One region of the Bacillus paramycoides genome, then DNA from elsewhere that is predicted to be linked to it. Evidence: a T-box and tRNA genes for the amino acid it is inferred to sense, from the RefSeq annotation. Region 1 holds a T-box; the other holds one or more tRNA genes.
What was found. A T-box is a leader RNA that pairs with one kind of tRNA and senses whether it is charged. The one in region 1 lies ahead of trpS (tryptophan--tRNA ligase), so its partner is inferred to be a tRNA-Trp.
Positions count from the first base shown of each region.

Region 2: it encodes a tRNA-Trp, which carries the amino acid that the T-box ahead of trpS (tryptophan--tRNA ligase) is inferred to sense. The anticodon was not compared.

Region 1 covers NZ_CP152427.1:1,148,584-1,173,736, forward strand. Annotated here, with positions in the region: gene AAG068_RS05920 (helix-turn-helix domain-containing protein) at 1-875, shown strand, start outside; gene AAG068_RS05925 (YajQ family cyclic di-GMP-binding protein) at 1,360-1,851, opposite strand; gene AAG068_RS05930 (CvfB family protein) at 2,098-2,952, shown strand; gene prsA (peptidylprolyl isomerase PrsA) at 3,003-3,860, opposite strand; gene AAG068_RS05940 (DUF3941 domain-containing protein) at 3,990-4,121, opposite strand; gene AAG068_RS05945 (YitT family protein) at 4,222-5,079, shown strand; gene AAG068_RS05950 (DUF3813 domain-containing protein) at 5,105-5,302, opposite strand; gene AAG068_RS05955 (hypothetical protein) at 5,303-5,443, opposite strand; gene AAG068_RS05960 (Cof-type HAD-IIB family hydrolase) at 5,549-6,358, opposite strand; gene AAG068_RS05965 (YjzC family protein) at 6,851-7,030, shown strand; gene clpB (ATP-dependent chaperone ClpB) at 7,242-9,842, shown strand; gene AAG068_RS05975 (YjzD family protein) at 9,875-10,057, opposite strand; gene AAG068_RS05980 (hydrolase) at 10,214-10,948, shown strand; gene AAG068_RS05985 (NAD-dependent epimerase/dehydratase family protein) at 10,978-11,850, shown strand; gene AAG068_RS05990 (ComZ family protein) at 11,904-12,080, shown strand; gene fabH (beta-ketoacyl-ACP synthase III) at 12,314-13,246, shown strand; gene fabF (beta-ketoacyl-ACP synthase II) at 13,277-14,515, shown strand; gene AAG068_RS06005 (DUF2268 domain-containing protein) at 14,622-15,410, shown strand; gene AAG068_RS06010 (YjbA family protein) at 15,554-16,300, shown strand; gene trpS (tryptophan--tRNA ligase) at 16,419-17,408, opposite strand; T-box leader at 17,484-17,700, opposite strand; gene AAG068_RS06020 (DUF3899 domain-containing protein) at 17,806-18,186, opposite strand; gene AAG068_RS06025 (peptide ABC transporter substrate-binding protein) at 18,506-20,137, shown strand; gene opp3b (oligopeptide ABC transporter permease) at 20,265-21,194, shown strand; gene opp3C (oligopeptide ABC transporter permease) at 21,191-22,207, shown strand; gene AAG068_RS06040 (ABC transporter ATP-binding protein) at 22,226-23,269, shown strand; gene AAG068_RS06045 (ABC transporter ATP-binding protein) at 23,262-24,197, shown strand; gene AAG068_RS06050 (MATE family efflux transporter) at 24,309-25,153, opposite strand, start outside.
Region 2 covers NZ_CP152427.1:742,588-748,634, forward strand. Annotated here, with positions in the region: rRNA gene AAG068_RS03715 (23S ribosomal RNA) at 1-328, shown strand, start outside; rRNA gene rrf (5S ribosomal RNA) at 432-547, shown strand; tRNA gene AAG068_RS03725 (tRNA-Val) at 553-628, shown strand; tRNA gene AAG068_RS03730 (tRNA-Tyr) at 637-720, shown strand; tRNA gene AAG068_RS03735 (tRNA-Gln) at 732-806, shown strand; tRNA gene AAG068_RS03740 (tRNA-Lys) at 811-886, shown strand; tRNA gene AAG068_RS03745 (tRNA-Leu) at 901-981, shown strand; tRNA gene AAG068_RS03750 (tRNA-Gly) at 1,011-1,085, shown strand; tRNA gene AAG068_RS03755 (tRNA-Leu) at 1,102-1,190, shown strand; tRNA gene AAG068_RS03760 (tRNA-Arg) at 1,194-1,267, shown strand; tRNA gene AAG068_RS03765 (tRNA-Pro) at 1,278-1,351, shown strand; tRNA gene AAG068_RS03770 (tRNA-Ala) at 1,368-1,440, shown strand; tRNA gene AAG068_RS03775 (tRNA-Ser) at 1,461-1,553, shown strand; tRNA gene AAG068_RS03780 (tRNA-Ser) at 1,608-1,700, shown strand; tRNA gene AAG068_RS03785 (tRNA-Met) at 1,728-1,804, shown strand; tRNA gene AAG068_RS03790 (tRNA-Asp) at 1,808-1,883, shown strand; tRNA gene AAG068_RS03795 (tRNA-Phe) at 1,892-1,967, shown strand; tRNA gene AAG068_RS03800 (tRNA-Thr) at 1,977-2,049, shown strand; tRNA gene AAG068_RS03805 (tRNA-Trp) at 2,056-2,126, shown strand; tRNA gene AAG068_RS03810 (tRNA-Ile) at 2,137-2,213, shown strand; tRNA gene AAG068_RS03815 (tRNA-Asn) at 2,224-2,298, shown strand; tRNA gene AAG068_RS03820 (tRNA-Glu) at 2,300-2,371, shown strand; gene AAG068_RS03825 (CBS domain-containing protein) at 2,503-2,922, shown strand; gene AAG068_RS03830 (DUF3965 domain-containing protein) at 3,217-4,368, shown strand; gene AAG068_RS03835 (hypothetical protein) at 4,597-4,935, opposite strand; gene AAG068_RS03840 (SH3 domain-containing protein) at 4,941-6,047, opposite strand, start outside.

The DNA of each region.
Region 1 (25,153 bases):
AAGAACTTAGAATGAAAAAGAATATATCACAATCTGAATTGTGTCATGGAATATGTTCACAAAGTCAAATTAGCAAAATAGAAAAAGGTATGATTTATCCATCTAGCATATTGTTATATCAATTATCTGAAAGACTTGGTATTGATCCAAATCATATTTTCGCACTAACTCAAAACAAAAAACTAAAATATGTAGAAAATGTAAAATGTGTAATGAGAGATTGTACAAAACAAAAACAATATAATGAACTTTATGAAATAGTGAAACAAGAGAAAACCGAAAATAATTTCCAGTTAAAAGAAGATAAACAATTTCTAATATGGCATGAAGCAATTGCTATATTTTATGTGAATAAATCAATAAAAACTGCTTTAAATCTTTTAAATAGTGCACTAAAACTAACTGTAACGAATGGTGATTTTTTATCAGAAAGAGAAATAGATATTATGCAGTCGATGGCTATATTTCATTGGGCAAATAAAGAATATGAAAAGAGTATTACTATATTAAGAAGATGTTTAACTAATTTTAATAAGTTAGATTTCCCTAGAGATAAAGAGGTTAAATTAAAAATCATTTTTAATTTAGGGAAAATGTTAGGTCATGCAAATCAACATGAAGAGGCAATAAAATACAATGATATGGGTATTAAATTAGCTATTAATCTAAATACTCTATATTTATTAGGTGAATTATACTATGGGAAAGCTTGGAACATGCTAAAGCTGAAACAATGTAATGAAGAGGATGTAGCTGATAATATGAAAAAAGCATTATTTATCTTTGAACTAACAGAAAAAGAAGATCTGATAAAAATAGTTAAAGAAAAATATTTTGAAAATCAAAATAAAAAAATCACTCATAATTTCCAATGAATATTTTATTATTTTCTTTAAAAAAAGGCACCTTATGGTGTCTTTTTTATGACTTATATCATCAATTATTACAGTTCATAGGTTTCTTATACCAAGCTTTGTTGATGTATTTACACTTTGCAGGTGTCGAAGTTTTAGGCGTATCCCTGGGTGTAGTTATATTATTAGAACATCCTGCAATGTGTAGACAGAATGTAGTTAATAAAAAACATAGTATTAATTTCTTCAAATAACCACTTCTAACTCTTTTTTAATTAACATTTTTCATAAAATAAATTCCTTACTAATTTTACATTACATGAAAGGACGAAAAATATTCTTATACTCATAAATTGTTACATTTGAGTGGGGAGGGAGGTTTTTGTTCCAATTTTTAAAAGGGTCTTCTTCATTTATGTATAAAAATTATCCGATTGCCCGTAAGCTTAGACTTCTCTACATGCTAAAAAGAAAAACATCCTCTACACAGAGGATGTTTTTCTTTTTAGCGGTAGTTAATGAATTGTACGTCAATCGGTAAATCAGCACTACGAACTGCAGCGATAACTGCTTGTAAGTCATCACGGCTTTTCGCTGTAACACGTACTTGGTCATCTTGTACTTGTGTTTTTACTTTTAACTTCATTTCTTTAATGATGTTGTTAATTTTTTTTGCGTTATCTTTATCGATACCTTGTTGAAGTGTTGCACGTTGGCGAACAGTGTTACCAGCCGCCGCTTCAACTTTTCCGTAATCTAAGTTCTTAATTGGAACGTTACGTTTTACAAGTTTAGAAATAAGAACATCTTTTACTTGCTCTAATTTGAACTCGTCGTCAGAAGTTAAAACAAGTACTTCTTTTTCTAATTTAATATCACTTTTACTTCCTTTAAAGTCATATCGGTTTTGGATTTCCTTTAATGCAGTGTTAATTGCGTTTGTTACTTCAGGTAATTCTACTTTCGAAACGATGTCAAAAGAACTATCTTTTGCCATAGTTAGCACCTCCAAATAAATTTCTAATCTTTTTATGTACTGTACATACTAAAGTATAGCTGAAAACGAGCTTAGAATTAAGTGTTTTCATACTTATATTCATGTAACCTCATTTTATTATAGTGAATTTTGGGCAGTTGGACAAATAAAGGAAAAATCGTGTTATAATTAACTTTTGTTTGGAATGATAAAAATATAAAAAAGTTAAAAAGTTCATTTTATATATATAGAAGGGAATTAAAAAATATGTACTTACAAATAGGATCGATTGAACAGGTAACTGTTTTACGCGAAACGGAAATCGGATATATGGTTGGGAATGAAGAAGAAGAAATTTTCCTACATAAAAACGAAGTAGCTGGAGAAATTGAAGAAGGCGATACGATTGATGTATTCTTATACCTTGATCACCAAAATCGTATTTCAGCAACAATGAAAGAGCCAATTATTACAACGTATGATTGGAACTGGGTAAAGGTTGTAGAAGTTATTCCTAGTTTAGGTGTGTTTGTTGATATTGGTGTATCAAAAGATATACTAATCCCGGCGGATGAATTCCCAATTTATATGCCAGTATGGCCAGAAGTTGGAGACGAATTATATTGTACGTTAAAATTAACGAATCGTGATCGCCTTATCGCTCTTCCGGCAAGAGACAGTGATATGCAAGAAATTATCGTGGATGCGACGCCATCTATGCGTAATAAAAACGTAAATGGACGTGTGTATCGTTCACTACAAGTTGGTTCATTCATCTTAACAGATGAGCATTTCCGTGCTTTCTTACACCATACGGAAAGAAAAGAACAAGTCCGTATTGGTCAGCGCGTAACAGGACGTATTATTGATGTGAAAGATGACGGTACAATTAACATTTCACTTCTTCCTCGTAAAGAAGAAGGAATGGAAGATGATGCTGCAGTAATTTATGCATATATGGAAGAACGAGGCGGAGCAATGCCGTTTTGGGATAAGAGTTACCCAGAAGACATTAAAGAACGTTTCAATATGAGTAAAGCTGCATTTAAGCGTGCGCTTGGTAAGTTGATGAAAGAAGAAAAGATTTATCAAGAAGAAGGTTGGACGTACTTTAAGAAATAAAGGAAATAAAAAGCACGACCTTATATTTATAAATATAAGGTCGTGCTTTTTTAATTCCCTTGCTCATGCGCAAGAGTAAACGTATCTTTCAAGTCACTATCATTTATTTTAATATTTGCTTTTTTCAATTCGTCTTGCAATAGTTTTTTGCCGAATATAGGGTCAGAGATACGTTCTTCTTCTAAGTGTTTGCGAATAGAGTCTTTCACTTCATCATAAGGCTTTAAATCTTTTTTATCAGTTAATTTAATAATATGATAACCGTTTGGTGATGTAACGGGATTGCTAATTTGTCCTACCTTTAGTTTATAGGCAGCTGTTTCAAATTCAGGCGCCATTTTGCCTGAATTGAAGTATCCAAGGTCTCCGCCTTTTTCTTTTGATAATAGATCTTGTGATTCTTGCTTTGCTAATTCTTCAAATGAAGCACCAGCATCTAATTTTTTCTTTATTTCTTTCGCTTCGTTCTCATCGCTTACTAAAATATGACTCGCTTTAATTTCTGGTTTATAGTGGTCTTTCACGTCTTTTTCTGTAATACTTTTCTTAATCGCTTCATTCATAGCAAGTTTGAACTTAATTTGATTTTTGAAATCAGCTTCATCTTTTAAACCATTGTTTTTCAATACATTTCTAAATTGGTCTCCGTATTGATTTTTCGCTTTTTGTACTTCTTTATCTACATCATCGTCAGATACTTTATATTTTTTCGTGATAACGTCTTGCGCCATCATTTCGTACAGCATGTCTTTTCCGTAACGATCTTTCAACCGTTTTTCGAAGTCGTTCTTCGTAATGGTTGAGTCTGTTGCTGTAGCGACTGTATCTGAGCCGTTTTTTTGTCCACAAGCAGATAGCATTAATATACTTAGTAGTGCAGTAATAATGAAAATGTGTTTCCCTCTCATGCCAACACCTCATCCGAATATGTTATCGCTATTGTAGAATATAGAAGTGAACATGAAGTGAATTTTTAATGTTTTTTCCTGTGAAATGTAAAAAAAGTACATCAACAATATTGTTGATGTACGATGGAATCAAAGGTGATCGGTCTTTTTAGAATAGGCACGCTTACCTTGCTGAATATTTTTTTGTTCTTGCTCATTTTTTTGCGCGCGTTTTGCATTATTATCGCGTGCTTTTTTGTCGTTATCACTCGTATGTGGCATATGTATCAACTCCATTTCTAAACGTTGTACGTTTATCATTTCCTTTTTCGTAAAGACTATGTATAGCAGTGCATTCATGAATAATAAGGGTGGATTAGAAATGGATTTGAAGTTGAATTATGCCGAACTTATAAAGAAGTTAATCGTTGTAATCATCGCAGGTTTGTTAAACGCGATTGGAATGAATTTATTTTTAACGCCAGCGAAAGTGTACGCGAGTGGTTTTGCTGGATTGTCTCAATTGTTATCACAAATATTAGGTGACTTTTTATCTATTCACATATCAACAGGGGTATTGTTTAGCTTGTTTAATATTCCGGTCGTTATTTTAGCCTGGAAAAAGGTTGGAAAGGCCTTTACTTTCTTTAGTTTTCTTTGTGTTATCTTTATGACTTTGTTTTTAGAAATTATCCCGGTTAGGGCAGTTTCGAACGACATCATATTAAATGCGATTTTTGGCGGGCTTATTTCAGCAATCGGGGTAGGGATTGCGTTGAAGTGGGGGGCTTCTACAGGTGGTTTAGATATAATCGCCATGATTTTATCAAAGATTAAAGACAAGCCTGTCGGTACGTATTTTTTCTTCTTTAATGCACTGATCATTATCGCTGCCGGCTATGTGTATGGATGGGAAAAAGCATTATATACGTTGGTGACTTTGTATGTGTCAACGCGAATCATCGATGCAATTCATACGCGTCATGTGAAGATTACGGCATTAATCGTTACGAAGAATGGGGCGGATGTACGAAAGGCGATTCACTCACGCTTAGTGAGGGGGATTACAACTATACCAGCAACAGGTGCGTATACGAATGAAAATAAGGAAATGTTAATGATTGTTATTACTCGTTACGAGCTGTACGAATTAGAGAGGGTTATTAAACAAGTGGACCCAGGTGCATTTACAAACGTGCTGCAAACAGTTGGGGTATTTGGCTTGTTTCGAAAAGATTAAAGAGGACCAAAGCTGGTCCTCTTTTTTAATGTAAATTCGTAATAGTTTGCAACTGCTCTTGCATTTCACGTAGCTGAACTTTTTCAGCTGTTGAAGAGTTTGCGTAAGCAGAGTGCAACGCGTTTTTTGCTCTATATACGAGATCTTGTTGCTCAGCGCCGCTTGAACAAGATACGGCATTTGCAACAGCATCTCTAGCTTGTTGGAATAGTAAGTTCCCCATTTAGACCCCTCCAAAAGAAGAGTTACTTCTCGCTTTTTCTGCCTCAGCTAATGTACCTCTGTACGGGAATCTTGCATCATGCTTCATAACAGCATCGGCTCCTTGTTGGATAAAACGTTTTGATTTGTTCTTTTTACCCATTCGAAAAACCCCCTTTATTTAGCTGAAAACAATCGACGCGCTGATTTATGCGTCTAATGATAGTATGAGCGTTTGGCGGGAAACTATAAGCAGGGAATTTTTAGATTACAATCCAAGAACCTCTTCTAAATATAGAGCAATACCATCTTCTTCGTTTGTTAACGTCGTATGGTTTGCGAGTGATTTTAATTCAGGAATAGCATTTCCCATTGCGATGCCATGACCAGCAAATTCAATCATTTCAAAGTCGTTATCCTCGTCACCGAAAGCGATAATTCGTTCTTGTGGAATGTTATAATGACTAGAAATTTTTTGTAATCCGACAGCTTTATTTAATCCGCTTTTTACGATTTCAATAATCGGCCAAGGTGCACCCCATTTTCTATGGTCGATTACTTCAGCATGCATATCAGTTAAATGTTGACGAATTGCAGTAGAATGCTCGTCATGTGCGTCAATTAATAAGCAAGTTGGATGATCGTTTAAAATATTTAATAAGTCTCCTGTAAAAATATTTGGAGAACCGAATTCGAAAATATGTTTTTTATCTTCATCAATTTCACGAACATACACATCGTCCATTACTTCAGCGTATATATTTTTTACGCCAAAATCAAAGCAAGCTCGGACAATTTCTTGCGCTGTTGCTAGCTCAAGAGGAGAGTGATGTGTGCCCCACTTTGAATCAAGAGGATGATGTACGTATGCGCCATTAAAGTTTACGATTGGTGTATTTAGACCAAGTTCTTTATAGTAATCATAACTAGCGCGGAATGGACGTCCTGTTGAAATAACAACGATATGTCCTTGTTCCTTTGCCTTTGCAATTGTATGTTTTGTGCGAGTGGAAATTATTTTGTTGTCTGTTAATAAAGTGCCGTCTAAGTCTAATGCGATTAAATGTTGTTTGTTCATAATTTCACCTCTTATAATAATTTTTTTGTATCTATCTGTATTTCCGTTTTTAATATGCAGAAATAAGAGGTTAGACTGGGTGAGACCACAAAAGATGGAAAGTTCACTATATATCCATCTTACGTCGCAAAGTGCTGCGGTGTCTACTATTTCTCGCTGGAAATCAAGAAAAGTCAACATCTTTTTAGAAAGTTCAAACAATGTTTCTTTCATTATGGACAAATTGTGAAAAGGGTTACATTACTCGTATGATGAGGCTTATAATGAACATGTAATCTTCTCGTATATGTTTGACTCTCCTTTGAAACTGGCCTATAGTAGGTTGGTTTCTTTTTTTTCTACAAATAGGAAAGAAATCCCTTCCTAAGCTTGTGTCATTCATGTATATGTACAAGGATGAAATATAGTACTTGTTTCCTAAACATGACAGACAAGCTTTCTTTTAAAATGGATATACTAATGAGGCAAAGACGTCATGGAAGGAGAATGGAAATGGGACAAAATCGCAGGTTTCGTTCTGGACAAAAAGCGCCGAATGATGGCATTTACGTAGAAATTGGTGAAACGGGAAGCATGGTGAAAGACCCGCAAATGGTGAAACTAACTGCCGGTGAAAAGTTTCCAGATAACACAAATCATAACCGTCAGTGGACATATAAAAGAAAACCGTAACAGAAGCCGCAATCGTTATTGCGGCTTTTTTGTCGTTACACATTATAATTTCATTTACCGTACTTTTTTAAGTAGCATAATGAATTTTCCCTTTTTCTTTTTCCAATAATAAGCTTGAAAATACATAAGCAAAATTATTGTATAAAAAAGTAAGTTGGCGTATAATCAAATAAAAGGTCAAAGAAAGTCAAACATTTGGAGGACTGTAAAGATGGACTTAAATCAAATGACAACGAAAACACAAGAGGCGATTATGAGTGCCCAATCTTTAGCGGTATCTCATCATCATCAAGAAGTAGATACTGTTCATCTCTTGTTTACATTATTAGAAGAGCAAGATGGGCTAGCAGTACGTATTTTTCAAAAAATGAATGTCGATATAGAAGCGTTAAAACAAGGCGCCGAAAGTTTAATTAAGAAAAAGCCCTCTGTAACGGGAAGCGGTGCAGAAGCAGGCAAATTATATATAACAGGTGCCCTGCAACAATTACTTGTAAGGGCAGGAAAAGAAGCAGAAAAATTACAAGATGACTACATTTCAGTTGAACATGTATTGCTTGCTTTTACTGAAGAAAAAAGCGATATAGGCCAATTATTCACAAGATTTCATATTACGAAAGATAACTTATTACAGTCTTTAATGATAGTTCGGGGGAATCAAAGAGTGACTAGTCAAAATCCAGAAGCAACTTATGAAGCGTTAGAAAAATATGGTCGTGATTTAGTGGCGGAAGTAAGAGCGGGGAAAATTGATCCTGTTATCGGCCGCGATAGTGAAATTCGCCGCGTAATCCGCATTCTTTCACGTAAAACGAAAAATAACCCGGTTTTAATTGGTGAGCCAGGTGTTGGTAAAACAGCAATCGTTGAAGGATTAGCACAGCGTATTGTGAAGAAGGATGTACCTGAAGGATTAAAAGATAGAACAATCTTTGCATTAGATATGAGTGCGCTTGTAGCTGGAGCGAAATTCCGTGGTGAATTTGAAGAGCGTCTGCAAGCTGTATTAAATGAAATTAAAAAGAGTGAAGGACGCATTTTATTATTCATTGATGAACTTCATACAATCGTCGGAGCTGGTAAAACAGAAGGTGCGATGGACGCAGGGAATATGTTAAAACCGATGCTTGCACGCGGTGAACTGCATTGTATCGGGGCGACAACGTTAGATGAATATCGTAAATATATTGAGAAAGACCCAGCGCTAGAAAGACGTTTCCAACAAGTATTAGCAGAAGAACCAACTGTTGAAGATACAATTTCCATTTTACGTGGTTTAAAAGAGCGTTTTGAAATTTATCATGGTGTAAATATTCACGACCGCGCGATTGTAGCAGCATCTGTTTTATCAGATCGATATATTTCGGATCGTTTCTTACCAGATAAAGCAATTGATCTTGTCGACGAAGCATGCGCAACGATTCGCACAGAAATCGATTCTATGCCGACAGAATTAGATGAAGTAACGCGCCGCATTATGCAGTTGGAAATTGAAGAAGCGGCTCTTGGAAAAGAAAAGGACTTTGGTAGCCAAGAACGTCTAAAAACGTTGCAACGTGAATTATCGGATTTAAAAGAAGTTGCAAGTGGTATGAGAGCGAAATGGGAGAAAGAAAAAGAAGATATTCACAAAGTTCGTGACTTACGTGAACATTTAGAGCGTCTGCGCCGTGAATTAGAAGAAGCAGAAGGGAATTACGATCTAAATAAAGCAGCGGAACTTCGCCACGGAAAAATTCCTGCAATTGAAAAAGAGTTAAAAGAAGCAGAAGAAATGGGTGCGCATAATAAACAAGAAAATCGTTTATTACGTGAGGAAGTAAGTGAAGAAGAAATTGCTGATATTGTTTCACGCTGGACTGGTATTCCTGTTGCAAAACTGGTTGAAGGTGAACGTGAGAAATTGCTACGTTTAGAGCAAATTTTATCAGAGCGTGTCATCGGACAAGAGGAAGCGGTAAGCTTAGTATCAGATGCAGTTCTTCGTGCACGCGCTGGTATTAAAGACCCGAACCGTCCGATTGGTTCCTTCATTTTCTTAGGACCGACTGGTGTTGGTAAAACAGAACTTGCAAAAACGTTAGCGCAGTCATTATTTGATAGTGAAGAGCAAATGATTCGTATCGATATGTCTGAGTATATGGAGAAACATGCTGTGTCACGCTTAATTGGTGCGCCTCCTGGATATGTTGGATATGAAGAGGGCGGTCAATTAACAGAAGCAGTAAGACGTAAACCGTATTCTGTTATTTTGTTAGACGAAATTGAAAAAGCGCATCCAGAAGTATTCAACATTTTATTACAAATGTTAGATGACGGTCGCATTACAGATTCGCAAGGACGTACAGTAGACTTTAAAAACACGGTTATTATTATGACTTCAAATATTGGATCTGCTCATTTATTAGATGGATTAGAAGAAGATGGCTCCATTAAAGAAGAATCAAGAGAACTTGTAATGGGACAATTAAGAGGACATTTCCGACCAGAGTTTTTAAACCGTGTCGACGAAATTATTTTATTCAAACCTCTTACAACGAATGAAATTAAAGGTATTGTTGATAAAATTGTAAAAGAATTGCAAGGTCGTTTAGCTGACCGTCATATTACAGTAGAATTAACAGACGCAGCGAAAGAATTTGTTGTAGAAGCTGGATTTGATCCGATGTACGGAGCTCGTCCGTTAAAACGATATGTACAGCGTCAAGTTGAGACGAAATTAGCGAGAGAATTAATTGCAGGTACGATTATGGACAGTAGTCATGTAGTAGTTGATGTAGCAAATAACGAATTAGTCGTGCATGTGAAATAAAAAAAGAGTTCGGATAAAATCCGGACTCTTTTTTAGTGTTGTTCTACTGGCTCGTTTGGAATTGCAGCTGAAATTGCTAGTACTAATACCGCAAGAACAACTGAGAAAATAGACGCTTGGTTAAAATCGTATGTACCGCCAGTCATAGAGCCGATTACGTAGCTCATCATATGTACAAGCAAGAACGACCAAATTAATGCCCAAATGAAACGCATATTTTACACCTCTATTCGTTCAATCTGTCCTTATTGTAACACAATTGAAAAAAGAATATAGAAAAATATTTGTAGATTTTTCAACGCAAATTTGCATTCCGTTCATACATTATAAAAGAGTACTTTTATACGTTTAGAAAATAAGGCGGGGGAAAAATGAGTATTACAGAACGTTTTTTTTACTTAGAAAAAGAACCATGTGTCATTTATTTACCGGAGAAGCCAAACGGATTTTCTGTAATGCTTCTCGGTGATTACAACTACTTTATTGAGAATGGTACAAGTTTATGGACACAGCATGCAGGTAGATCTTATTTTTTACATGGCCTTATTGAGGAAGGCTATACGGTCTTTTCTTCTAATTTATACGGAAGACATTGGGGAAATGACCAATCTGTTCGTCTAGCAAAACGCTTATATGATGTTGTATTGAGAAAAGAGACATTGAATGCGAAAATGCACATTATGGCAGATGGTATGGGTGCACTTGTAGCACTTGAAATGATGAACAAATACCCTGAATGTATACGCTCTGTCATTATGTTAAATCCATGTTTAGATTTACCAGAATATGTAGAGTTTGAGAAAGAGCATAAGTTTTTTTACAAGAGACTCGTAAAGGAATTATGTTTGGCGTATGATTCCAAAGAAGCAGAATTAGAATCAAAAATAAATAAGAAATCATTTACGCTTCTTCCGTCTTGTGTACCTGTTAAAGTTTTCGTATCAACACAAGAAAAAAGAGGGAGAAAACAGTTGTTACGTAAATATGAGAAAATGAGGCAATTCAATCAATGTGATACTTCTGTCTTATTCCATCTGCAAGATGTGAAATATAAAATGGTCAGGCAAACGACTGATTTCTTTAAAAAATATGAAGAAGAATTGTGAAGCTCCCATATACATAAATGAGGAGCTATTTGTTTCAAGGAGAAAGGGTTGGTGGTATGGAACGCGTGCTAATTATAGGTGCACTTACGTTTGTAGGTTATCACCTTGTGAATAAAATGATTGCAGAAGAAGTAGAAGTGTACGGTCTTGATTTTGATGAATTCGAGAACATGACAAAGATTAATGAAGAGAAATTATTGTTAATTGGGCGAAATGCGTTATTTACGTATTACTCGATAAGAGATGAAGAGGGATGGAAATCAGTAGAAGAAGAGAAGTTCGATACAGTTTACTTTTGCTTGTATGAACCAAATCAACAAAGTGGCTTTCGGAATGAAAGAGTTATATTACAGTATTTAAAGCGAATTGTAAGACTATGTGAAGAACATAAAGTGAAGTTAAATCTAATTTCTTCTATTGAAGTAGGAAACGTAGATGAATCCGAAAATAAACGTTTATTTTCGAAAGTGGAAGAAGGATTGAAAAAAGGAGAGGCACAATATAGTGTATTTCGAGTTCCTACATTATATGGGCCATGGCAACCATCTTTTATGATGTATCATCAGCTCATTTTATCAGAACTGGGTGAGAAAGAGTGCCATTATGCGAGTGAGGAAAACGGAAGAGATCTACTGTACGTTGAAGATGTATGTGAATACTTATGGGAAAATGGAATGAACGAGGGGCATCTCGGTATATACAATTTACTTAGTGGCAAAAAATCATTATGGAAAAAAGGTATGAATCTTTTACGTGCAGAGGATAAAGTAAATAAAGAGAATGAAGAAGAAAGAGATAAAGCTGTAGAGGTGATTTCGATAAAAAGAAACACGCCGTTAGAATACGGTTTAAATAAACAATTAGCGCATATGAAAAAATATAAAGAGTTATACGAAGGGTAGCGAGCGTGTTACACTATGTATGTGAAAGTTTTAATGGAGAGGAAGAACGTAATATGAATGAGAAAAGCATGCAATTTTTACAAATCGCAATGAAGCATTTACCAGAAGCAAAGGCCATTTTAGATGATAATGGAATTGCGCTTGATATGGAAAAAGCACAACCAGTATTAGAGTTATTGATGAAAGTTATGAACGAAGCATATGAGCTTGGGAAAGCAGATCAAGAATAAAAAGCATCTTTTTAGATGGAAGAGAGGCCCGAACCGTAAGTAGAAGCGGTTCGGGCTTTTTTATATTTGGAAAGAAACAGGAAAAGGTATGTTTCTGTTTCTTTTCATGAACAATAAGGTGAATAATGCGCTCGCTTTATGTTTTAGCTGAAATATATTCTAGACAAAAATACATTTATGTTTTAAAATTAGTACCAAGTCATAATAATTGATATAAAACGGAGGGCTGCGATGTGAACGTGGGCATTTTAGGGATCGGAAGATATGTGCCGGAAAAAGTAGTCACAAATCACGATTTAGAGAAAATAATGGATACATCTGATGAATGGATTCGTACGAGAACAGGGATTGCGGAAAGACGCATTGCCGATGATACAATAGATACTTCATATATGGCCGTAGAGGCTTCTAAAAAAGCGCTTGAAGATGCAGGGATTAGTGGAGAGGATATCGATCTTATTTTAGTAGCGACAGTAACGCCAGATCGTGCTTTCCCAGCAGTAGCTTGTGTCATTCAAGAAGCAATTGGCGCAAAACATGCAGCTGCAATGGATTTAAGTGCAGCATGTGCTGGTTTTATGTACGGAATGATTACAGCGCAGCAATTTATTCAAACGGGAACTTATAAAAATGTATTAGTAGTTGGTAGTGATAAGCTATCTAAAATTGTAGACTGGAACGATCGAAATACAGCGGTACTATTTGGAGACGGAGCTGGTGCGATCGTAATGGGAGCTGTTTCAGAAGGGAAAGGCGTTCTATCTTTCGAATTAGGAGCAGACGGAAGTGGCGGTAAGCATCTTTATCAAGACGAGTATGTTATGATGAATGGCAGAGAAGTCTTTAAATTTGCCGTTCGTCAACTTGGAGATTCTTGTCTTCGCGTTTTAGATAAAGCTGGTCTTACGAAAGAAGATGTGGATTTCTTAGTACCGCATCAAGCGAATATTCGTATTATGGAATCTGCAAGAGAGAGATTAAATTTACCACAAGAAAAAATGAGTATGACAATTGAGAAGTTTGGTAATACATCAGCTTCTTCAATCCCGATTGCAATGGTAGAGGAATTGCAAAATGGACGTATTCAAGATGGGGATTTAATTATACTTGTTGGTTTTGGCGGTGGATTAACATGGGGAGCAGTCGCTCTTCGTTGGGGTAAATAAGGACTGAGAGAAAAAAGGAGTGTATTTTGTATGGAAAAAAAGAGGGTCGTAATTACAGGACTAGGAGCTGTTACACCGGTCGGTACAGATGTTGAAACAGCGTGGGAAAACATTAAAAAGGGTGTATCTGGAATCGGACGACTTACAAGAATTGATCCGGAACTATTTCCAGCAAAAGTAGCAGCAGAAATTAACGACTTTGAAGTCGAGAAATATATTGATAAAAAAGAAGCGCGCCGTATGGATCGCTTTACACAATATGCAGTAGCAGCAGCGAAAATGGCAGTTGCAGATGCAAAGCTTGAAATTACAGAAGAAAACGGACCTCGTATTGGCGTTTGGATTGGCTCTGGTATTGGCGGTATGGAAACATACGAAGAACAATTTAAGATTTTTACTGAGAAAGGCCCGCGCCGCGTGAGTCCATTCTTCGTACCGATGATGATTCCAGATATGGCAGCAGGTCAAGTATCGATCGCAACAGGGGCAAAAGGAATTAACACTTGTTCTGTAACGGCTTGTGCATCTGGTGCAAACTCAATTGGTGATGCATTTAAAGCGATTCAGCGCGGTGATGCGGATGCAATGATTACGGGCGGGGCAGAGGCGCCGTTAACAAGTATGGCATTCGCAGGATTTAGCTCAGCGAAAGCATTAACATTCAATGAAGATCCAGCAACAGCTTGTCGTCCATTCGATAAAAACCGTAGCGGTTTCGTAATGGGTGAAGGTTCAGGTATTTTAATTCTTGAAGAATTAGAGCACGCATTAGCTCGAGGTGCTCACATTTATGCGGAAATCGCTGGTTACGGTGCAACTGGTGATGCATTCCATATTACAATGCCGGCTCCTGGCGGTGAAGGCGGCGTGCGTGCAATGCGTCAAGCTTTAGCAGATGCAGGTCTACAGCCAGAAGATATTGATTACATTAATGCGCATGGTACAAGTACGGATGCGAATGAAAAGTATGAAACGATGGCAATTAAAGAAACGTTCGGTGAGCACGCGTATAAAGTAGCGATCAGCTCAACGAAGTCAATGACAGGTCACTTATTAGGAGCAGCTGGTGCTGTTGAAGCGATCTTCTCTATTAAATCAATTACAGACGGAGTAATTCCTCCAACAATTAACTATGAAACACCAGATCCAGAGTGTGACTTAGATTACGTACCGAATAATGCGAGACATCAAGAAGTAAACGCAGTGTTAAGTAATTCACTAGGATTCGGTGGCCATAACGCAGTATTAGTATTTAAAGCGTATAAATAATAGATGAGATAAGGAGTTTTTTCGCATTATATTGCGAAAAAACTCCTTATTTATTTTTACGCCTTTGTCTCCTTTTGCATATACATAAGAAAAAGGAGGGATAAAGATGGGGATTGTTGAAACTGCTGAGTGGTTACATCTATATTACGGACGGCCAGAAAAGCTATGTGAGAAGTTTACGAAGTATATTCCATTGCCAAAAGAAAGATTGTATCGCTTTTTAATTTCTAAAGGTATGTATCGTCCGGTTATGCGAGGAGAACAAGAAATTAAAGAGTTAGAGAAAAAGGAAGTTTGGAAAGAATTACGTACGGAGTATGAGAAACTAAAAAATTGGTTAAAAGGTCCGGATGTCCCTGTCTTTATTTTATTATCAGATTCCTATAATCGAACTGTACAAGAAGAGTATAACGGCAGAGCTGGATTATCGATGCGTCACGTTATTTTCTTATTCGTATGTGGACGGAATTCAGTGGAAGAATTAAAAGTCTTATTAGCGCATGAATATCATCATATATGCAGGTTACATCAAATTGAGACGAAAGAAACAGAGTATACATTACTTGATACGATGATTATGGAAGGATTGGCTGAACAAGCAGTAACTGAAAGATATTCAGAAAAAAACAATGCACCGTGGACGACGTACCTTTCAAAAGAAGAAGCTATTTATTATTGGAAAAACGTTGTACATGAAAGAATAAGTATAAAACGAGGAACAAGGGAGCACGACATCTTATTAAATGGATTTCATTCTTATCCGAAGATGCTTGGCTATGCACTTGGATTTCATATTGTCAAAGATTGTGTAACTTTGGAAGGAGAAAATACACTTTCTTTATTATCTATAGATGCAAAAGAAATATTGAATAAAGCAAATACATTTCATATATAAAAAAACAGGATCTCTATTTCCTGTTTTTTTAGTATTAATAGAAGAAAAAATAATAATTAGAATATATTTCCTTAGGTGGAATAAAGTTAAGAAAAATTGAACATAATGATTGATACAAACAGTAGTGAAGTGAGGGGTAGTGAATGTTATATCTACATGATGTATGGGTAAATTGGTTTGAAGGTGAAGAGAATGGGTATAACGTTTGTCATTTTTACGAATGGCGGAAAGATGATACGATTGAGCTATTAGATCAAGTGCCATTATTAAAAGTAGATGCCACATTATATCATTACATCGAGAACGAATTGTTAGAGCTTCCGCAAAAAATGTTGGAAGACGTACATCATAAGGCTTATATTCGTAAAAATCATGAACGTTTGCAGCAAGAGTATTGCTTTGTAGTTACAGATGGAAAAGGAATTATTGCGATCGACACAATTGGTTACAATGTGCCAATTCGAAAGAGCAGACTTATACCGCGCCAAGAGCAGATGGTATATGAGATGGTAGAAAACGTACAAGCAGAAAAGTATGAGTTCCAAGTAGAAGAAATGGAAAAAGAACATCATATTTTATCACCATCACCTTTCATTATGAATGGCTTAACTCGTAAAGAAAGACAGCTTAAACAATTATTATTTATGGCGTTAGATCAATTACATACAACGAAAAATACAGCAGAAATCCGTTATTGGTTCACAGAGTGGGATCCATCAGCATACGGAATGGTTCAACATATGGAATTTGAAGATATTTGGGCTAAGCTTTATGAGGAAGCGAAAACGGGTTGGTCTGAGAAGCACGAACAATTATGCGAGCGTCTCGTAAAAGGACAGCCATTTTTTGAAAAGTTATGGGAAATGGAAAACGAGCAAAAGGTAAATTAAAAAACCGCCAATTGGCGGTTTTTTTTATTTGTTGTAACTTAGCTCGGGCGGCAAGAATGTTCGGTGGCTTCGCTTTATATGAAATCCAGCTCCGGCTCCTAGCCCTTCGCTTTATATGTTACCTACGTTTTCTGCTTAGTCCCATTGCGTTTTCTACTTTGCGTAGTTGTTTGAATGCAACTCGGTTTGCTTTTTCGGCACCTTTGTCTAGAATTTCATCTAGTTCTGGTGAGTTGATTAGTTCGTTATATTTATCTTGGATTGGACGAATTGCTTCTACGACTACTTGCGCTAAGTCGCCTTTGAAGTCGCCGTATCCTTTTCCTTCGTACATTGCTTCGATTTCTTCTACTGTTTTGCCAGAGAATGAAGAGTAGATTGTTAATAAGTTAGAGATGCCAGGTTTGTTTTCTTTATCGAATTTCACAATACCTTCAGAATCAGTTATAGCACTCTTAATTTTCTTTTCAATTGTTTTTGGTTCATCAAGCATGCTGATCATTGATTTTGGATTTGGATCAGATTTACTCATTTTCTTCGTAGGTTCTGTTAATGACATAACGCGAGCTCCTACTTTTGGAATACGAATTTCAGGAACAGTGAACACTTCACGGAAGCGCTTGTTGAAACGCTCTGCTAGGTCACGTGTTAATTCCATATGTTGTTTTTGGTCATCGCCAACCGGTACAATTTCCGTGTTGTAAAGTAAAATATCAGCAGCCATTAATGGTGGATACGTTAGTAATCCAGCTGGTACTGAATCCCTACCGGATGCTTTATCTTTATATTGTGTCATACGCTCTAATTCTCCAACGTAAGCCACTGATTGCATAATCCATCCTAGTTGAGCGTGTGCTGGTACTTCTGATTGTACAAATAAAGTAGCTTTTTCAGGATCGATGCCGCATGCTACATAAAGTGCAGCGAGGCTGCGGATGTTTTTACGAAGTTGTACGGGATCTTGAGGTACTGTAATCGCATGTTGGTTTACAATACAGAAATAACAGTCGTGTTCATTTTGAAGCTCTGTAAATTGCTTCATAGCTCCTAAATAGTTTCCAAGTGTAATCGTTCCACTCGGCTGAATACCAGAAAAGATAACTGACATAAGTAATTCCTCCTAAATTTGAATACGTGCTGGGGAAGAGAAGGCAAACAAAAAAGCCCATTCATCCCTAAAAACTATAGGGACGAATGGACCGCGGTACCACCCTAATTATTTCACTACTGTGAAATCTCTCTAATCCATAATAACGTTTGGATATAACGCCAAAGCCTACTACTTTCGGTTCGGTTTGGTGCTCAAAAGCCCATTCCATACTGTACAATTACTTGTTCACACCAGCCACAAGCTCTCTGAAATTGCCTCAATATGTACTCTTCTTTATCATCGCATACATATAAATTTATTTATTGTTACCTGAGCTCTTTTAATATGAAAGAACTAAAGTTTTATAACAAAATGTTTTGCTGATTATTATATCATATGGGATAGTGTTTGCAAACTACATCAAAATAGTAAAGCTAATGAGGGTCGAGAATAACCCAAGAACGATACCGGTAATGCAAATTGGATACGTCCATTTGAATGAATATGTTTTATAAATACGTTCTTTCTTATCGGTAGGTTCCTCTACTTCTTCAATTAAAGAGTCAATTTTTTTGTTCGTACCAAACACTCTTTGGAAGGCGTAAATTGTTACGTTAAAAAATCCATTTTGAAATATGAATAAAAAACCGCCTATAAGAATAAAAAATAGTGCGATATAAAACGATATGTTGACAAAATTCAACAAAAATTGCGATGAAACGAGGAATGCGCCAATACTAGAAGCGATTATCGCTATGAAAATTAGTATACAAGTATGAAAAAAAACTTTATTCAAAATGTTCCCCTCCGTCAAAATATTACTAGAATTATTATACTATAAAAGCTATAATATGTACTAGAATTAATTTTTTGAAAATTATACGCAATTAAAGGTCTGATTTTAAGATGATGGTAGCAATGTTAACGTATCCCTTTACAAAAAAATAAAAATATAAACATTTTATTAAAAATTTTAACAAAAAAACAAAAAACTATATTCACAATTGTTATATTATATGTATAATGAAAATTGTAGAAACTTGGAGATTATTCTTTCAATTCTACTTTTTTACAAGTGAGGGTACAGGAAGTGCAATTAGGGGAGGCAACACAACATGAAGAAAAAGATACCGTTATTACTTGCATCGACGTTGACAGTCAGTATGTTAGGAGCTTGTAGTTACCAAAAAGAGGATAATAAAGCAGGTGCAAAAGACAAATCCTCAAACAAGCAAGTGCTAAATCTAACTGAAACAGCTGAAATTCCAACTATGGATACGACGTTATCAACAGATGCAACATCTTCTAACATCATGAATAATACAATGGAAGGATTATATCGTCTGGGGAAAGACGATAAACTTGTTCCAGGTGTCGCTAAATCTTATGAGAAATCAGAGGATGGCAAAAAGTATGTATTTAAGTTACGTGAAGATGCGAAATGGTCTAATGGTGAACCTGTAACAGCGAAAGACTTCGTTTATTCTTGGCGAAGAGCTGTAGATTCAAACACGGGTGCCAAGTTTGCTTACATACTATTTGATGTTAAAAATGCGGAGAAAGTTAACAAAAAAGAATTACCAGTTGAAGAACTTGGTGTAAAGGCAATTGATGATCATACACTTGAAGTGGAATTAGATAACCCTGTTCCTTATTTTGTAAGTTTAACGGTCTATCCAACATTGTATCCTTTGAATGAAAAGTTTGTAACAGAACAAGGAGCAAAATTTGGATTAGAATCCAATACGACACTTTATAATGGTCCATTCGTATTAAATGAATGGAAGCATGAACAAAGCTTCAAACTTACGAAGAATCCAACGTATTGGGAAAATAAAGAAGTAAAACTTGAGGAAATAAACTTCAATATTGTTAAGGATCGTTCAACTGCTATAAATTTATATGAAACGAAAGCGATTGATCGTGTCGTATTAACATCAGAGTTTGTAGATAAATACAAATCAGATGCTGACTTTAAAACGATTAAGAGACCATCTACACAATTTATTCGCTTAAATGAAAAGAATAAATTTTTAGCAAATAAAAATATCCGAAAAGCAATTGCAATGTCCTTTGAACGTGAAAATATCGGAAAAGTGATCTTAAACGATGGTTCAGAGGGGATATATGGTTTTGTTCCGAAAGGCTTAGCAAAAAGTCCGAATGGAAAAGACTTCCGTGAAGAAAACGGAAGGCTTATAAAAGAGGATATTAAAGAAGCGCAAAAATACTGGGAAGCTGGTAAAAAAGAACTTGGTGTAGACAAAGTAGAGTTAGAGCTATTAAACTTTGATACTGATGATGCAAAAAAAATCGGAGAGTATTTAAAAGGCCAATTCGAAAAGAACTTACCAGGTTTAACAGTTCCAACAAAAATGCAGCCATTTGCACAAAAATTAAAACTTGAAGCAAGTGGAGATTATGCAATGTCATATGCGGGATGGAGTCCAGATTATATGGATCCAATGTCATTCCTTGAAATGTATACGACAGGTAATGCGCAAAACAAAGTAAATTATGCAAATGCAGCGTATGATGATTTAATTAAAAAAGCGAAAACAGAAGTTGATGTACAAGCTCGCTGGGATGCATTATTACAAGCAGAAAAACAATTGCTTGAAGATGCAGCGATTGCTCCAGTATACCAACCTGGAAAAGCATATTTACAACGTAGTTCAATTACTGGCCTATTAGAACATAAATATGGTGGGGAATTTAGCTATAAGTGGGTTGAACTCAAAAACTAAAAATGGTTTCCATCATGAATAAGGGTATATGCCTATGATGGGCATGTACTCTTATTTTAAAAAAATAAAAGTAAGAATATTTAAAACTATCTTATTGCTTTTGAGAAAAACGGGGAGGTGCTTGACTATGGGACGTTATGTATTAAAACGTTTCGTGTACATGGCTTTGACATTATTTTTAATTACTACACTGACTTTCTTTTTAATGAAATTACTTCCGGGTTCTCCGCTGAAAAACCAGGAGAAGTTATCACCGGCACAAAAAGAAATCATTCTTGAAAAATATGGCTTAAATGATCCAGTACCAGTTCAATATGCACGTTACTTAGGTAACTTAGCAAAAGGTGATTTAGGGGTATCATTCCAATATGATAACCGTCCAGTAACAGACATGATTGTGGATCGCATTGGACCATCAGCACAACTTGGTTTACAAGCGATTATATTAGGTACATTTATCGGTTTAATTTTAGGAATCGTTGCGGCACTTCGTAACAATACGTGGGTCGATTATGGGGCGACAATTATTTCCGTACTCGGGATGTCGGTACCATCATTCGTATTCGCCGCATTACTACAATATTTCGTAGGGGTAAAACTTGGATGGTTCCCAGTAGCATTCTGGAAAGGACCAGAGTTTACAGTAATGCCTACAATTGCTTTATCGATGGCAGTTATCGCAACAATCGCACGTTTCGCTCGTGCAGAGTTAATTGAAGTTATGCAAGCTGACTACATTTTAACAGCGAAAGCGAAAGGAATTAGCCAAGGCGTTATCATTATTAAACACGCACTTCGTAACGCGTTAATTCCAGTTGTAACAATTTTAGGACCAATGGTTGCAGGTTTAATTACAGGAACATTAGTTATTGAGCAAATTTATGCTGTACCTGGACTAGGGGAACAGTTCGTTAAATCTATTACAGTGAATGACTATACAGTTATTATGGGAACTACAATTTTCTATAGTGCGATTTTCATCTTAGTTATTTTCATTGTTGATATTTTATACGGAATTATTGATCCTCGAATTCGTTTAGCGGGAGGGAAAAAATGATGAAAGATGTACAAAAATTATCTCCAGATTTATTTCAACAAGCCAATCAAAATAATGTGGATAATGAAGTCATTGCCCGTCCAAGCTTAACGTTTTGGCAAGATGTAAGAAGACGTTTGTTCCAACATAAAGGAGCAATGTTCGGTTTAGTTTTATTAACGCTTATTATATTACTAGCAATTTTAGGACCGATGGTAAGTAAACACTCCTATAAAGAGCAAGACTTAGGTCGTGCGAAATTACCACCGAAAATTCCTGTTATTGAAAATGTTCATTGGCTACCATTTGACGGTACAGATCAATATGGTGTTGATCAATATGAAAAACGTGATATTAAAGAGTATTTCTGGTTTGGTACAGATGATCTTGGACGCGATTTATGGACAAGAACATGGGAAGGTACGCGTGTATCATTATATATCGCTCTTTTAGCAGCAGCGATTGATTTAGTAATTGGGGTTGCATATGGAGGTATTTCAGCATTCTATGGCGGTAGAGTAGATAACATTATGCAACGTATTATGGAGATTATTAACGGTATTCCATACTTAATCATCGTTATTTTAATGGTAATCATTATGGGATCTGGTATATGGTCAATTACACTCGCAATGGCAATTACAGGTTGGATAGGGATGTCGCGTATCGTTCGTGGACAAATCTTAAAATTAAAAAACCAAGAATACGTATTAGCATCTCGTACATTAGGTGCAACAAATACACAATTAATTGTAAAACACTTAATCCCGAACGTAATGGGACCAATTATCGTAATGACAATGTTTACAATTCCAACAGCGGTGTTTGGTGAGGCGTTCTTAAGCTTCATCGGTTTAGGTATCCAGCCACCATTCGCATCACTTGGTTCTCTTGTAAATGACGGTTATAAATCAATTCAAACGTATCCGCATATGATGTTCATCCCTGCGGTTGTCATCAGTATATTAATTTTAGCGTTTAACTTAATGGCAGACGGATTACGCGACGCGTTAGATCCAAAAATGCGTAAGTAAAAGAGGGGAGAGGCAAAGATGAAAACATTGTTAGAGGTAAAAGATTTACAAGTCTCCTTTGATACACATGCAGGTGAAGTACAAGCTGTACGCGGCGTTACTTTTGATTTGAAAAAAGGAGAAACATTAGCGATTGTAGGAGAATCTGGTTCGGGGAAATCAGTTACTTCTAAAGCGTTAATGGGATTAATTCCGAATCCTCCTGGACGCATTAAAAATGGTGAAATCGTATTTGAAGGTCGTGACTTAACGAAATTAACAGAAAAAGAAATGCAACAAGTTCGTGGTAAAGATATCGCGATGATTTTCCAAGATCCAATGACATCATTGAACCCAACGATGACAATTGGAAATCAAATTATGGAAGGCCTTATTAAACACCAAGGGATGAGCAAAGCAGATGCACGTAAAGTTGCGTTAGAATTAATCGACCTTGTGGGTATTCCAAATCCAGAAGCTCGCTTAAAACAATATCCTCACCAATTCTCAGGTGGTATGAGACAGCGTGTAGTTATTGCGATGGCGTTAGCTTGTAACCCCAAATTATTGATTGCCGATGAGCCGACAACAGCGCTAGACGTTACAATTCAGGCGCAAATTTTAGAACTTATGAAGGACATTCAGCAAAAAACAGAAGCAGCAATCATTTTCATTACGCATGACTTAGGTGTAGTGGCGAACGTTGCGGACCGCGTAGCAGTTATGTACGCTGGTAAAGTTGTTGAAATCGGAACTGTAGATGAAATTTTCTACAATCCAAAACATCCATATACTTGGGGCTTAATCGCATCTATGCCAAGTTTAGACGGTTCAGAAGAAGAGTTATATGCGATCCCTGGAACGCCTCCAGATTTATTGAAGCCGCCAAAGGGGGATGCTTTTGCACCACGTAACCCGCAGGCATTGAAAATTGATTTTGAAATGGATCCACCTTTATTTAAGGTAAGTGATACACACTATGCGGCAACTTGGTTACTTCACGAGCAGGCTCCAGAAGTAAAACCGCCGGCAGTCGTTGAAAAACGCATTCTTCAAATGAAAGCAGGTGAACAACATGACTAAACAACGTGAGAAATTAATTGAAGTAAAAAACGTAAAACAGCACTTCGACGTGAGTGGTGGTGTTGTCAAAGCGGTTAATGATATTTCATTTGATATTTACCGCGGAGAAACATTTGGTCTTGTAGGAGAATCAGGTTGTGGTAAATCAACAACTGGAAGAACGATCATTCGTTTATATGATGCAACTGCTGGTGAAGTGTTATTCGATGGTGAAAATGTACATGGTAAAAAATCACGTGCAGAGTTGAAGAAATTCAACCGTAAAATGCAAATGATTTTCCAAGATCCATATGCATCATTAAACCCTCGTATGACAGTAGGAGATATTATTGCAGAAGGTATCGATATTCACGGACTAGCAAAAAACAAAAAAGAGCGTATGGACCGTGTTCATGAATTATTAAACACAGTTGGTTTAAATAAAGAACACGCAAACCGTTTCCCGCATGAATTCTCAGGTGGACAACGTCAACGTATCGGTATCGCTCGCGCACTTGCTGTAGAACCTGAATTTATCATTGCCGATGAGCCGATCTCAGCACTTGACGTATCAATCCAGGCGCAAGTTGTAAACTTACTGAAAAAGCTACAAAAAGAAAAAGGTTTAACATATTTATTCATTGCCCATGATTTATCAATGGTAAAATACATTAGTGATCGTATCGGCGTAATGTACCGTGGTCAAATCGTTGAGCTAACAACAAGTGATGAGTTATATGCGAATCCAATTCATCCATATACAAAATCACTACTATCAGCAATTCCGCTTCCAGATCCAGATTATGAGCGCAATCGTAAACGTATTGTATACGATCCATCTCAGCATAATTATGGTAGTGAAGAACCAACAATGCGTGAAATTCGCCCAGGACATTTCGTATTATGTTCTGAAGCGGAGTATAAGAAATATAAAGAGATTTATCAATAATAAAACAGCCAATCTTCCGTTATGGAAGATTGGCTGTTTTTCTACTATATAAACGGTTTTATTTTTAACATTTGTTTGTAAGTGAATACATGCATTTTGATTCAATAAGTATTACTGTGCTGGAACAGTAACAATCTCCTCTTGTTCTTCAGGTTTAACAAGTGCATAACGCTCCCAGGCTCTACTTTTCCAGCGGAAGAACATAATAATCGCACGTGTCCATTCATCAATAGCAATCGCTAACCAAATACCAACGAGTCCCATATCTAAATGGAAGGCGAAAAAGTAACCGAGTGGTAAGCTCATTAACACCATAGAGAATGCGCCGATTAAAACGGGGTACTTTGCATCACCAGCTGCGCGAAGTGAATTGATGATGACGATATTCATCGTACGCCCTGTTTCAAGTAATACACTTAGTAAAAGAACGCTTGCACCTAACGCAATAATGTGCGGATTATCTGTAAATAGTCCCATTAATTGTGTGCGGAATGTAATAACGAGAGCGACCATACATAAAGTGACTCCAATTGCCCACTTTACACTTTTCCATACGCGTTCATACGCTTCATCTTTTTCACCACCGCCAACGAGGCGCCCGATAATAATGGCGGTTCCCATGCCAATCGCAATAGCGAATAAATAAGTAAACATAGAAATGTTCGTAGCGTATTGTCTAGCCGCTAATGATTCCGTTCCTAAATATGTTGCATAGTATAAGAAGACAATTTGGCAAGCTTGATACATAACCTGCTCAAATGCAGATGGAATCCCGATCTTTAAAATTTTCCCGATGTATTCTTTTGATAAGGTAAAGTAATATAGTAATTTCACACGGTATTCCATAACGCGGTACAGTAACCAGAAGAAAATGATAAGTGCGATTAATCTGCTGACAGCAGAAGAAATAGCAGCTCCTTGCACACCGAGCTCTGGGAACCCAAATTTCCCGAAAA
Region 2 (6,047 bases), 420 kb from region 1:
ACGCGAGCTGGGTTCAGAACGTCGTGAGACAGTTCGGTCCCTATCCGTCGTGGGCGTAGGAAATTTGAGAGGAGCTGTCCTTAGTACGAGAGGACCGGGATGGACGCACCGCTGGTGTACCAGTTGTTCTGCCAAGGGCATAGCTGGGTAGCTATGTGCGGAAGGGATAAGTGCTGAAAGCATCTAAGCATGAAGCCCCCCTCAAGATGAGATTTCCCATAGCGTAAGCTAGTAAGATCCCTGAAAGATGATCAGGTTGATAGGTTCGAGGTGGAAGCATGGTGACATGTGGAGCTGACGAATACTAATAGATCGAGGACTTAACCATATAATATGAAGCAAATGTTATCTAGTTTTGAAAGAATACAAAAAAACTTGTTGACTTTCAAAGTTAAATAAGTTATAATGATTCTTGTCTTAAATGAATACAGTCTGGTAATGATGGCAGAGAGGTCACACCCGTTCCCATACCGAACACGGAAGTTAAGCTCTCTAGCGCCGATGGTAGTTGGGACCTTGTCCCTGTGAGAGTAGGACGTTGCCAGGCAAAATGGAGGATTAGCTCAGCTGGGAGAGCACCTGCCTTACAAGCAGGGGGTCGGCGGTTCGATCCCGTCATCCTCCACCATATATGTTGGAGGGGTAGCGAAGTGGCTAAACGCGGCGGACTGTAAATCCGCTCCTTCGGGTTCGGCAGTTCGAATCTGCCCCCCTCCACCATTCTTAATTAATGGGCTATAGCCAAGCGGTAAGGCAACGGACTTTGACTCCGTCATGCGCTGGTTCGAATCCAGCTAGCCCAGCCATTAAGAGCCATTAGCTCAGTTGGTAGAGCATCTGACTTTTAATCAGAGGGTCGAAGGTTCGAGTCCTTCATGGCTCACCATTTTAACAAAATATGCGGGTGTGGCGGAATTGGCAGACGCACTAGACTTAGGATCTAGCGCCTTTGGCGTGGGGGTTCGACTCCCTTCACCCGCACTTTTAATAAAATAACTCATACATGTCTTGCGGAAGTAGTTCAGTGGTAGAATACAACCTTGCCAAGGTTGGGGTCGCGGGTTCGAATCCCGTCTTCCGCTCCAATTTCCAATATGACATGCCGGGGTGGCGGAACAGGCAGACGCACAGGACTTAAAATCCTGCGGTGGGTGACCACCGTGCGGGTTCGACCCCCGCCCTCGGCACCATATGCGCCCGTAGCTCAATTGGATAGAGCGTTTGACTACGGATCAAGAGGTTAGGGGTTCGACTCCTCTCGGGCGCGCTTTTATTAACGGGAAGTGGCTCAGCTTGGTAGAGCACCTGGTTTGGGACCAGGGGGTCGCAGGTTCAAATCCTGTCTTCCCGATTTTCCCAAAAAACATGGGGCCTTAGCTCAGCTGGGAGAGCGCCTGCCTTGCACGCAGGAGGTCAGCGGTTCGATCCCGCTAGGCTCCACTTTATTTATTATATGTCTCGGAGGTATACCCAAGTTCGGCTGAAGGGATCGGTCTTGAAAACCGACAGGCGGTGAGAATCGCGCGGGGGTTCGAATCCCTCTACCTCCTCCATTTTCTTTTTAAATGGTTTAGACATAAATAATATAATATTTCTTTTTCCTTCATGGAGGTATACCCAAGTTCGGCTGAAGGGATCGGTCTTGAAAACCGACAGGCGGCGAGAGTCGCGCGGGGGTTCGAATCCCTCTACCTCCTCCATTTTTTCTAAAGTAAATATTTTATCATCGCGGGGTGGAGCAGCACGGTAGCTCGTCGGGCTCATAACCCGAAGGTCGCAGGTTCAAATCCTGTCCCCGCAACCAAATGGTCCCGTGGTGTAGTGGTTAACATGCCTGCCTGTCACGCAGGAGATCGCCGGTTCGACCCCGGTCGGGACCGCCATTTATGTTGGCTCGGTAGCTCAGTCGGTAGAGCAGAGGACTGAAAATCCTCGTGTCGGCGGTTCGATTCCGTCCCGAGCCACCATTTTTTTATGCCGACTTAGCTCAATTGGTAGAGCAACTGACTTGTAATCAGTAGGTTGGGGGTTCAAGTCCTCTAGTCGGCATCCTTTAGGGGCATAGTTTAAAGGTAGAACTGAGGTCTCCAAAACCTCCAGTGTGGGTTCGATTCCTACTGCCCCTGTAAAGTATATGGGCCTATAGCTCAGCTGGTTAGAGCGCACGCCTGATAAGCGTGAGGTCGATGGTTCGAGTCCATTTAGGCCCACCATATATATTATTCCGCAGTAGCTCAGTGGTAGAGCTATCGGCTGTTAACCGATCGGTCGTAGGTTCGAGTCCTACCTGCGGAGCCATGGCCCGTTGGTCAAGTGGTTAAGACACCGCCCTTTCACGGCGGTAACACGGGTTCGAATCCCGTACGGGTCATAAAAAAAAGAGTCAGCATATTGCTGACTCTTTTTTATTGTGCGTTCATTCTCCTTTATCAACTGATTTTCCTGAAATAAATAAAGGGATTTAGGAAAAGCTATGGTATGTATAAAAAGGAGGAGATACAAATGACACGAGTGAGAGACTTGATGAGCACTCATATTGTACAGTGTACACCGTTAGACAATGTATATGAAGCCGCTGTAAAGATGAAAGAAGAATCGATTGGATTGATCCCAGTTGTTGAAAATGAACAAGTTGTTGGTCTTGTTACGGATCGAGATTTAGTTGTTCGAGGAATTGCTGAAAAACATCCTGGATCTAATAAAATTACAAATGTAATGACAACAAACATTGTTTCAGTTTCTCCAGATGATCCTATTGAAAAGGCTACAGAGTTAATGGCACAGTATCAAATTAGACGATTGCCAGTAGTTGAGAGTGGTCAACTCGTTGGGATGTTAGCACTAGGAGATTTAGCTATAAAAGAATCGGCAGATGATCAAGCGGGATTTGCTTTAAGTGAAATATCAGAGCATACGGAATGAAGTGAGACTTTAATTAGTGGAATAAGTTACGTATAAAAATCAGATACATTATTCTAGTATATAGGGTTAAGCTAATATGTTAGCATGATGTATCTGAGCCATTATATAATAAGTATACAGTTAGCAATTTCGACAGTTTATTTAAATTTGTCATTCCTAATTTTAAATAAGAGAAAAAATGATATACTGATAGATATAAGTATTATGAGGGATTTCGAATATAACAATATTTATTATTAATGATTTAATAATGGATTAATATTTCCTATGTAGACAAAAGGGAAGGGGAATTATATGAGGGTTATACAGCGCGATCCAAATTGGAATTTGGTTACAGATACATATATAGAACCAAATAATTTCGCTGAATTATTTTCTTTACTTGTACCTTGTCATCCAAAAGGTGAAGGGAAAGAAAGAACTATATTAGTGTGGAAAGAAAAAGAATTTTATAAAGAAGAAAATTTAGCGGCATTTATCGTATATGGAATGGATAAAGCAAAAAATTTACCACAGTTTCATAAAGATGAAATTCCAACTTTAGTACGTATTCTTCGTTTATGCCAAGAGATTGGCTGGTATGAAGAAGCGAATACTTTTATGGTAAATCAAGGCCTAGCTGAGTTTGTTCACACTTCATTGGAATATGAAACGTGGGATCTTTTGACACAAGCGGTTGCTTTAAACTATTTAATTATTAAATATCGTATTGGTGAATTAACTGATGAAGATGTAGAAATTTGGGATAGAGTTAAATTTAATGAGAAATGTATAATGGACTGTAAACATCTATTATCCCATAAAGAAGTATTAGAATTTACATTCTTTTATATGTGTAAGAGAGCTAAATCTCTATCAAAAGAGCAATTAAATAGTGATATGATGAGTCTAGCAATGTATTGTAATACTTTTGTATATGACTTATATACACATGACTTATTACGAAAATATCGTAAGTGTACAGACTTCCTATCATACTATGGACCTAGTCAAGCGGTGTTAGCTTGTCAAAGAGCTGTACTTTCTCAAATTTCAGATCGATTAGACCCACTCAAGACTACTCATGTAGATGATTATCTATATGTAATGAAAGATATGATGGAGCACATGACGATAGGAATAATGGATCGATATGATCATTTCATCGGAAAACTATTATCATATGTGCCATTTTTCGAAATGATTCAAGTTCCACAACATGCGTATTATTGTGAAGAATTATTGTATATTTGTAAGGGCATTGAATATAAAGAAGAAATATTACGCAATTATATATTTATACAATTACATGATTGTTTACCATCATTCTTTAAACTATTTCTTAAAAATAAGCGTTATGCAACGATTCATGATATTCTGTTCTATTGGTGTGATGATGAACAAAGAATGAGCTTAGAGAAAAAATATAATCTTAGCTTTATTTATGAAAAATATGCTTGCGGATAAAGAGCATTTTCTATATAAATTAAAAAGGATCTCAATTGTGAGATCCTTTTTAATTTATATAGAAAAGTAAGGAGAATGTAATTAAGACGAGAAATAACATTCCATAAAGGAGAAATTGTGCCGTATAGCTTCCTTGTATACCAAAAAAAGTATTTGTTTTTTTGTATAAATTCAATATATATTTTAGCGGATTATCTTTGAAAGATTGATACACAGTGTCTCCTCTTTCTAAGCTTCTTGTTCGTGTTTTTTGTTATTAGGAACATGAATGTATCTAGCTATGAATAATAAAACAGCCATAAAAAATACAGGAAATACGGTAGATAAATAAAAACCATTACTAATAATATTTGCTATTAGGGCACTTAATAGAAAGATGGCATTATAAATATGGGCAATTTTTTGTTTTAGTTGAACTTGAAAAGATTCCATCATAATTTCTAAAGCAACAAAAGCAATGATAATAGACAGAAATACAGTATTTGTATTGTAAATGATTAAACAACAGATTAAACCTAAAAAGGCTAAGTATTCAATTAAGAGAGGTATATTGATATTGCGTGGCATACAATTTACCTAACTAAATATGGCAGTGGGTTTACTGCATTTGTTTTTTCAAAATTCCATTCTCCATTGTGTAATTCAAAATGAAGATGTTGCCCGTATGAATGACCTGTGTTTCCCATATGACCTACTAATTGTCCAGCTTGTACTTGATCACCAGCTTGTACAGTGCGATCTTTCATGTGAGCATAGACTGTTGTATATAATTTCCCGTTTATTTGATGGGCGATGAACACAACATTGCCATAGCTAGCTGAATAATATGATTTCACAACTTTACCTGCCGCCGCCGCTTGGATAGAGACGTTACCTGGAGCTGCAATATCTATACCATAATGCATTTGTTCCCAGCGCATATCAAAGGTTGAGCTAATTTTTCCTTGTGTAGGGAATTTGAAAACTGCTGGAATGGAAGTAGGTTGAGCCGTTTGAGCTTGTGATTGCGTTTGGTTTTGCACCACATAATGTTTTGCGACATATCCGTACCCTGTACCAAAACGAATTTTATACCAAGTTCCTACAGTTTCTACTACTTGTAATTGTGTACCATTTTGTAATGAACCAAGCAGTGCACTACTTGTACTAGCGTTGCTACGTACATTAAGTTTAGGTGTTGCAACTGTGTATTTCGTATTATTTTGAACTGTGAGGCCTTTCACTAAAGCCTGTGAACCATTAGAAACGAATGCTTTTTGTACATAACCTGTTTTGCCATTATGTAAAATTTTATACCACTCGCCTTGTTCTTCTTCAATGGTAACGAATTTCCCATTTGGTAATACATCTAAAATTGAAGATTCTAAATTAGGTTCAGAACGAACGTTTAATGCATTGGCATTAACGATATATTGATTATTAGATTGAAGTTTGTTTTTTAGTAGAATAGAATCTTTTTGTACGTAACCTACTTTATTATTAACAGACACTTTATACCAACCATTAGTTGTTTCAAGTATGTTCACTTTCGTATTAAAGCGAATTGTATCAATTGATGAGCTATTTGCGTTATCTTTTGTATGTAAGGCTACTTGATCAACTTTTACATATCCAGTTTTCACATTAGATAATTGTTCAGCATTGGCTGTTTGTACATTTGTTTCTCCCATAGAAGGAAG